Regions from separate parts of the Curtobacterium sp. MCPF17_011 genome, predicted to be linked through region 1. Evidence: riboswitches for the same ligand, from Rfam matches in the RefSeq annotation. Region 1 holds a riboswitch; the other holds the start of a gene.

Region 1 (3,377 bases):
GAGGCGGCGGCGTCGTGGAGCTGCCGGAGCAGGCGTGCGGTGGTGACGAGGGCGGCCTCGCTCGCGACGTCGGCGGTCCAGGGGTACTCGCCCGCCTCGCCCGGCACGAACGTCACGGTCTCGAGTTGCTCGCCGAGGGAGATCGGGGCGGGGGCCGCGACGAAGCCCCGCTCGTGCAGGTGTGTCAGCAAGCGGTGCACGGTGGGGGTCCACGGCCCGGCAGGCCGGTGCACCCGGTCGTCGGCCTTGGTGATCCGTTCCATGGGGAACCTCCTGAGCGTCGTCGTCGACGTGCTCGCCACTGTAGTGGCCGGAGCCCGCCCTCGGGCGGGTCGCCGGGCGACCATCCGATCGGCGCGCCACGAGCAACTCCGGCAGGCGCAGGCCGGACAGACCGGACTCAGTCGGGCAGCAGCTCCCGCAGCCAGCCCGGGCCCCGCACGGCGGCGCCCAGCGCCTGTACCCGGTCCCGCAGTTCACGGTCAGCGGTCACGACGACGACGGGGGCGTCGCCGGCTGCGACGGCGGACTCGACCACGGCGACGACCGCGTCGTCACCGGACGCCGCCGCCCGCTCGATCGTCACCGGTGGGAGACCGGGCCGCGGGGCGGACGGTGCCGGGTCCGTGGTGGCACTGCGGGCCTCCCCCTCGAGCACGACGGTCCACCGGGGCCACCAGGCGGTCGACGGCAGGTCGAGCACGGACGCGGGGACGCCGACTGCGGCGAGCGCGCGGACCTGCTCGACGAGTCGGGCGGCGGCGCCGGCGCGGTCCTTCCACCAGCCGTCCGGCACGCTGCCGACGACGTTGGCGGCGTCGACGACGACGTGCGGGGTGCGGTCGAGCGTGGCGCGGAGGGCGGCCCAGGACTGGCCGAACCCGGGGTGCAGGTCGAGGGACTCGACGTCGGCGACGGGCACCCAGGACAGGGCGAGGCTCTCGCGGTCGGCCATCACCGGTTCGAATGGTCGGGAGGCCCGCCCCACGACGGTCGTGTACGTCCAGAAGCCGAGGTCGAGGACGGCGGTGTGACGGAGGTCCACGGCGTCGTCGGGGACACCGGCTTCCTCGGCTGACTCGCGGAGGGCGGCGGTGACGGGGTCCTCGTGCTGGTGGCGTGCCCCGCCGGGGATGCCCCAGGTGTCGCCGTGGTGGCTCCACTCGACGCGGTGCTGCAGGAGGACGCGGCCGTGTCCGTCGTCGACGAGCAGGCCGGCGGCGCCGAAGCGGCCCCAGGCCTTCGTGCCGTCCTCGCCGTGGGCCCAGGCGTCGCCGGGGTCGCGGGGGCCGGAGGGGGGTCCGGGCGGCGGTCCTGCCGGGGTCGCGGTCCGTCGTTCGTCGTCCACGTCTCCACCCTTCCACAAACGTCCGTCGGGTGACCCGGGACGACGGCGGGGATGCGTGTACGGTGTCGTCCGAGACACGGGGTGCCGCATCCGAGCGGCTGAGATCACACCCGTCGAACCTGCTCGAGCTCGTACTCGCGAAGGGATCGTCCATGGAGAACGCTGCGCCCACGACTGACTGGGCCCACCGCACCGCCGAACTGCTGGAGGCCGTCCGCACGCGGGCGCCGCTGGTGCAGTGCATCACGAACACGGTGGTGCAGAACGTCACCGCGAACGTGCTGCTCGCGCTGGGGGCGTCGGCCGCGATGGTCGACGTGCCGACCGAGGCGGGGCCGTTCGCCGGCGTCGCGGACGGGCTGCTCGTCAACACCGGTACCCCGCACGCCGAACCGCTGACCGCGTCGATCGAGGCCGCCGCCGCCGCGGTGGTCGCGGGGACGCCGTGGGTCCTCGACCCGGTGGCCGTCGGGTCGTTGCCGGTTCGGACCGCCCTGGCGCGGGACCTGCTCGCGCTCCGGCCGACGGTCCTCCGGGGGAACGCGTCGGAGGTGCTCGCGGTCCTCGGCGTGTCGGCCGGCGGTCGCGGGGTCGACAGCATCGTCGGGACGGAGGACGCCCGCGACGCTGCGCTGACCGCCGTCCGGGACGAGACGGTCGGGGCCGTCGCGGTGTCCGGGCCGGTCGACCTGCTGGTGGCGCCGACGGGGCTGGTGCGCGTGGCGAACGGGACGGAACTCCTCACCCGGATCACCGGCGGTGGGTGCGCCCTCGGCGCGGTCGTCGCGGCGTTCGCCGCGGTGGCTCCGGGACGTCCGCTCGACGCGGCCGTCGCGGCGACGGCGGTGCACACGATCGCGGCCGAGCTGGCGGCGCGGGAGGCCGGCGGCCCCGGTACCTTCCAGCCGCTGTTCCTCGACCGACTCGCCGCACTGACGCCGGAGGACGTCGTCCGGGAGGCCCGGATCACCGCCGACACGTCGGCTGCGGTCCCCGGTGACTCCGTCGGCGGTGCCGCCTGATGCCCGGCAGGGACGGATTCGGGGTCTACCTGGTGACCGACAGCGCCCTGGCTGCTCGGCACGGGCACGGGGTGCTCGGCGTGGTCCGGGCAGCGGTGGGCGCGGGACTCCGGATCGTGCAGGTGCGTGACAAGACCGCGTCGGCGCGGGACCTCCTGGCGCTGACGACCGCGGTGGCCGACGCCGTGGGCGACCGGGCCCTGGTGGTCGTGGACGACCGGCTCGACGTCGCCCTGGCCGCTCGGCATGCCGGGCACCGGGTCGCCGGCGTGCACCTCGGCCAGTCGGACGTCCCGGCGAGCGCCGCTCGTGCGCTGCTCGGCCCGGATGCCCACGTCGGTTTGACGGCGAACACGACACGGCACCTGGTGGAGGTCGCGACGATGCCCACGGGTTCGGTGGACCTGCTCGGGGTCGGCGTGGTGCACCCGACGAGCACGAAGCCGGACCACCCGCCGGCGCTCGGGGTCGCCGGGTTCGGGCGGCTCGCGGCCATGACGACGGTGCCGTGCGTGGGCATCGGCGGGGTGACGCTGGACGACGTGGGGCCGCTCCGGCAGGCCGGCGCTGCGGGGGTCGCCGTCGTGTCGGGGATCTGCGCGGCACCCGATCCGGGCGCTGCCGCTGCGGCGTTCGTGGCCGCATGGGACGGAGCGGCACGGTGAGCGGTCAGACGCGCAGAGCGGTGTCCCCGCTGCCGCGGGTGCTGAGCATCGCCGGCACCGATCCGACGGGCGGTGCCGGGGTGCAGGCGGACCTCAAGTCGATCGCGGCCCAGGACGGGTACGGCATGGCGGTCGTCACGGCCCTGGTCGCGCAGAACACGCTCGGGGTCCGGTCGGTGCTCGTCCCCGACGCCGCGTTCCTCCGGCAGCAGCTCGACGCGGTGTCGGACGACGTCACCGTGGACGCGGTGAAGACCGGCATGCTCGGCACGGCCGCGGTGGTGCGGGTCGTCGTCGACTGGCTCCGCGAGCACCGACCGGCGTGGGTGGTCGTCGACCCGG
Region 2 (3,377 bases), on a different contig from region 1:
GGGCCGACGTCCCACGGCTCGGCGATGAGCTTCACCTGCGACACGATCGGGTCCTGCTGCACCAGTTCGAAGAAGGCGGAGAGCCGGTCGACCTCGTAGAACTCCCGGGCCAGGGCTGCGGCGAGGTCGAAGCGGAAGCCGTCGACGTGCATCTCGGTCACCCAGTAGCGGAGGGAGTCCATGATCAGCTGCAGCGAGTGCGGGTGCCCGACGTTGAGCGAGTTGCCGGTGCCCGTCACGTCCATGTAGTACCGCTTGTCGTCGTCCATCAGGCGGTAGTACGCCGCGTTGTCGAGACCGCGGAAGGACAGCGTCGGGCCGAGGTGGTTGCCCTCGGCGGTGTGGTTGTAGACGACGTCGATGACGACCTCTATACCGGCACGGTGCAGTTCGCGCACCATCGTCTTGAACTCCTGCACCTGCTGCCCGCCGTCGCCCGAGGACGAGTAGTGCGAGTGCGGCGCGAAGAACCCGATGGTGTTGTAGCCCCAGTAGTTCGACAGCCCCTTGTCCTGCAGCGTCGAGTCGTTCACGAACTGGTGCACCGGCATGAGCTCGAGCGTCGTCACGCCCAAGCGCTTGAGGTGCTCGATGACGGCCGGGTGTGAGACGCCAGCGTAGGTACCGCGCTGCTCTTCGGGTACGTCGGGGTGCGTCTCGGTGAGGCCCTTGACGTGCGCCTCGTAGATGACGGTCTCGCCGTACGGGATGCGGGGTGCGCGGTCGCCCTGCCAGTCGAAGAACGGGTTGATGACCACGCCCTTGACCATGTGGGAAGCCGAGTCTTCGTCGTTCGTCGAGTCCGGGTCGCCGAACGTGTACGAGAAGAGGGACTGGTCCCAGTCGATGTCGCCGCTCGTCGCCTTCGCGTACGGGTCGAGGAGGAGCTTCGCCGGGTTCGAGCGGACGCCGTTCGTCGGGTCGTACGGGGCGTGGACGCGGAAGCCGTACTCCTGGCCCGGGCCGACGGTGGGCAGGTAGGCGTGCCACACGTGGGCGTCGACCTCGACGAGTCGGACCCGTTCTTCGGTCCCGTCGGCATCGAACAGGCAGAGCTCGACCCCTTCGGCGACCTCGCTGAACACAGCGAAGTTCGTGCCGCTGCCGTCGTAGGTCGCGCCGAGCGGGTAGGGGTTGCCGGGCCAGGTGTGCAAACGTGCCTCCAGAAGAGATGAACTGGGCCAACGTATCGGCGGGCCCCTGTGATGTCCGGGCCCGAGACGCGCACTGTGGAGCGTTGCGGCCCTCCACAAGCGTTGGTCGGACAGGCCTGCTCAGTCCTGCACAGGACGGACGTCGAGTCGAACTCCTCCACAGTTCGTCACGGCCCGTCCGCCAGCCAGTGCGCGCGGAGTAGCGTCGCCGCCATGACCAACATCGTCACGCAGATCGCAGACAAGGTGCGGCCCGTCGGCGTCGCCTCCAACTACGGCGACCCGGTGGACGTCGGGGACAGCACCCTGATCCCCGTCTCCGTCAACTGGTACGGCTTCGGCGGCGGCTCGGACGCCGACGAAGACGGGGCCGGTGGTGGCGGCGGCGGTGCCGTTTCGCTCCCCGTCGGCGCCTACGTCCGTCGTCCCGGACAGGACCTCGCCTTCGAGCCGAACGTCATCTCGCTCCTCACGATCAGCATCCCGGTGATCTGGGTCGCCGGCAAGGTGCTCGTCAAGCTCATCCGCGCGCTCAAGAAGTGACCACCTGACGGACAGGAGGCTCGTGGTGACGGACCACGGGCCTCCTGTCCGATGGGTACACTGCTGGGACACACACGGGAGTCCGCCAGAGCGGGCTGAGAGGGAGCGAACCGCGCTCCGACCGTCGAACCTGATCCGGATCATGCCGGCGCAGGGAGGAGTCATCGCGATGTCCACTGGCGCACCTACCGAAACGTCCATCGAACGCCCCGTCTCGAAGCGCTCGCTCCGCTGGCGTGTCGTCGACATCGTCGTCGCCGCGGTCCTCGCGGTCGCGGTCGGCGTCGTCTTCAAGCTCTGGGACTTCGCCTACGAGCCGATCGGCGCGGGTCTCGGCCTGGTCCTCCCGGGTTCGCAGGCACTGGTCGGCGGCGTCTGGCTGCTCGCCGGACCGCTCGTCGCCATCGTCGTCCGCAAGCCGGGTGCAGCGCTCTTCGGCGAGATCGTCGCCGCATCGGTCGAGGCCATGCTCGGCACGCAGTGGGGCTGGGGGACACTGCTCTCCGGGTTGGTCCAGGGCGTCGGCGCCGAGATCGTCCTCGCGCTGTTCCTCTACCGGGTGTGGAAGCTGCCCGTGGTCATGCTCGCCGGAGCCGCGACCGGTCTCGCGCTCGGCCTGAACGACGCGTTCCGGTACTACGCGGGAGCGACCGCCTCGTTCCAGGTGACGTACGTGATCTGCGCGATCATCTCCGGCGTGGTGATCGCGGGCATCGGGTCCTGGCTGCTCGTCCGCGCACTCGCCCGGACCGGGGTGCTCTCCTCCTTCGCGGCCGGACGGGAGCACGGGCGCCGGCCACGATCCTCCGCAGCGTGACGACCGACGCGGGATCCGGCGCGTCGTCGGTGGCCCGTCCGGCGCACCTCGTGTTCCAGGGCTGGGGATGGCGGTACCCCGAGCGGCAGACCTGGGCCGTCCGGAACGTCGACCTCGACATCCTCCCGGGCGAGCGCGTCGCCGTCGTCGGTCCGTCCGGCGCCGGCAAGTCGACACTCCTCCGTGCTGCGGCCGGTGTCCTCGCCGACGACCCCGACGACGGCGACGACACCGCGGCCTCGGTCGAGGGTGTCGTCCTGATCGACGGTGCCGACCCGCGGACCGTCCGAGGACGCGTCGGCCTCGTCATGCAGGACCCCGAAGCGCACACGGTGATGTCGCGGGTCGGCGACGACGTCGCGTTCGGCTGCGAGAACCTCGGCGTCCCACGCCACGAGATCTGGCCGCGGGTGCAGCACGCGCTCGACATCGTCGGGCTCGACCTCCCGCTCGGCCGGTCCACCACGCAGCTCTCCGGTGGGCAACGGCAGCGGCTCGCGCTCGCCGGGGTGCTCGCGATGCGTCCGGGCGCCCTCGTGCTCGACGAACCCAGCGCCAACCTCGACCCCGCGGGCGTCGGCCAGGTGCACGACGCTGTCCGGGCGCTCCTCGACGACACCGGAGCGACGATGCTCGTGGTCGAGCACCGCATCGGCACGTGGCTCGACCTGGTCGACCGGCTCGTGTTGCTCGAGCCGGGGGGCGGAGTCGCCGCCGACGGCCCCCCCGACGTCGTGCTCGCTGCCCACGGGGACGCGCTCGAGCGCGGCGGGGTGTGGATCCCGGGGAGCGAACCCGCAGTCGGTTCGGCGCGGAGTGCACCCCGTGGCGGTGCGTCCTCCGGTGGAGCGTCGCGCGGAGTC

Evidence for each region. Region 1 has a riboswitch for thiamine pyrophosphate ahead of thiM (hydroxyethylthiazole kinase). Riboswitches for the same ligand answer to the same signal wherever they lie in the genome.
Region 2: another riboswitch for thiamine pyrophosphate. It lies ahead of DEJ25_RS15595 (ECF transporter S component); the one in region 1 lies ahead of thiM (hydroxyethylthiazole kinase).

What each region holds. Positions count from the first base shown of each region.
Region 1 is NZ_QKSK01000009.1:130,864-134,240, forward strand. Features, by position in the region: gene DEJ25_RS12610 (phosphotransferase enzyme family protein) at 1-263, opposite strand, end outside; gene DEJ25_RS12615 (NUDIX domain-containing protein) at 401-1,348, opposite strand; TPP riboswitch at 1,416-1,512, shown strand; gene thiM (hydroxyethylthiazole kinase) at 1,501-2,370, shown strand; gene thiE (thiamine phosphate synthase) at 2,370-3,035, shown strand; gene thiD (bifunctional hydroxymethylpyrimidine kinase/phosphomethylpyrimidine kinase) at 3,032-3,377, shown strand, end outside.
Region 2 is NZ_QKSK01000017.1:6,903-10,279, forward strand. Features, by position in the region: gene glgX (glycogen debranching protein GlgX) at 1-1,154, opposite strand, end outside; gene DEJ25_RS15590 (hypothetical protein) at 1,368-1,697, shown strand; TPP riboswitch at 1,762-1,872, shown strand; gene DEJ25_RS15595 (ECF transporter S component) at 1,867-2,514, shown strand; gene DEJ25_RS17180 (ATP-binding cassette domain-containing protein) at 2,511-3,377, shown strand, end outside.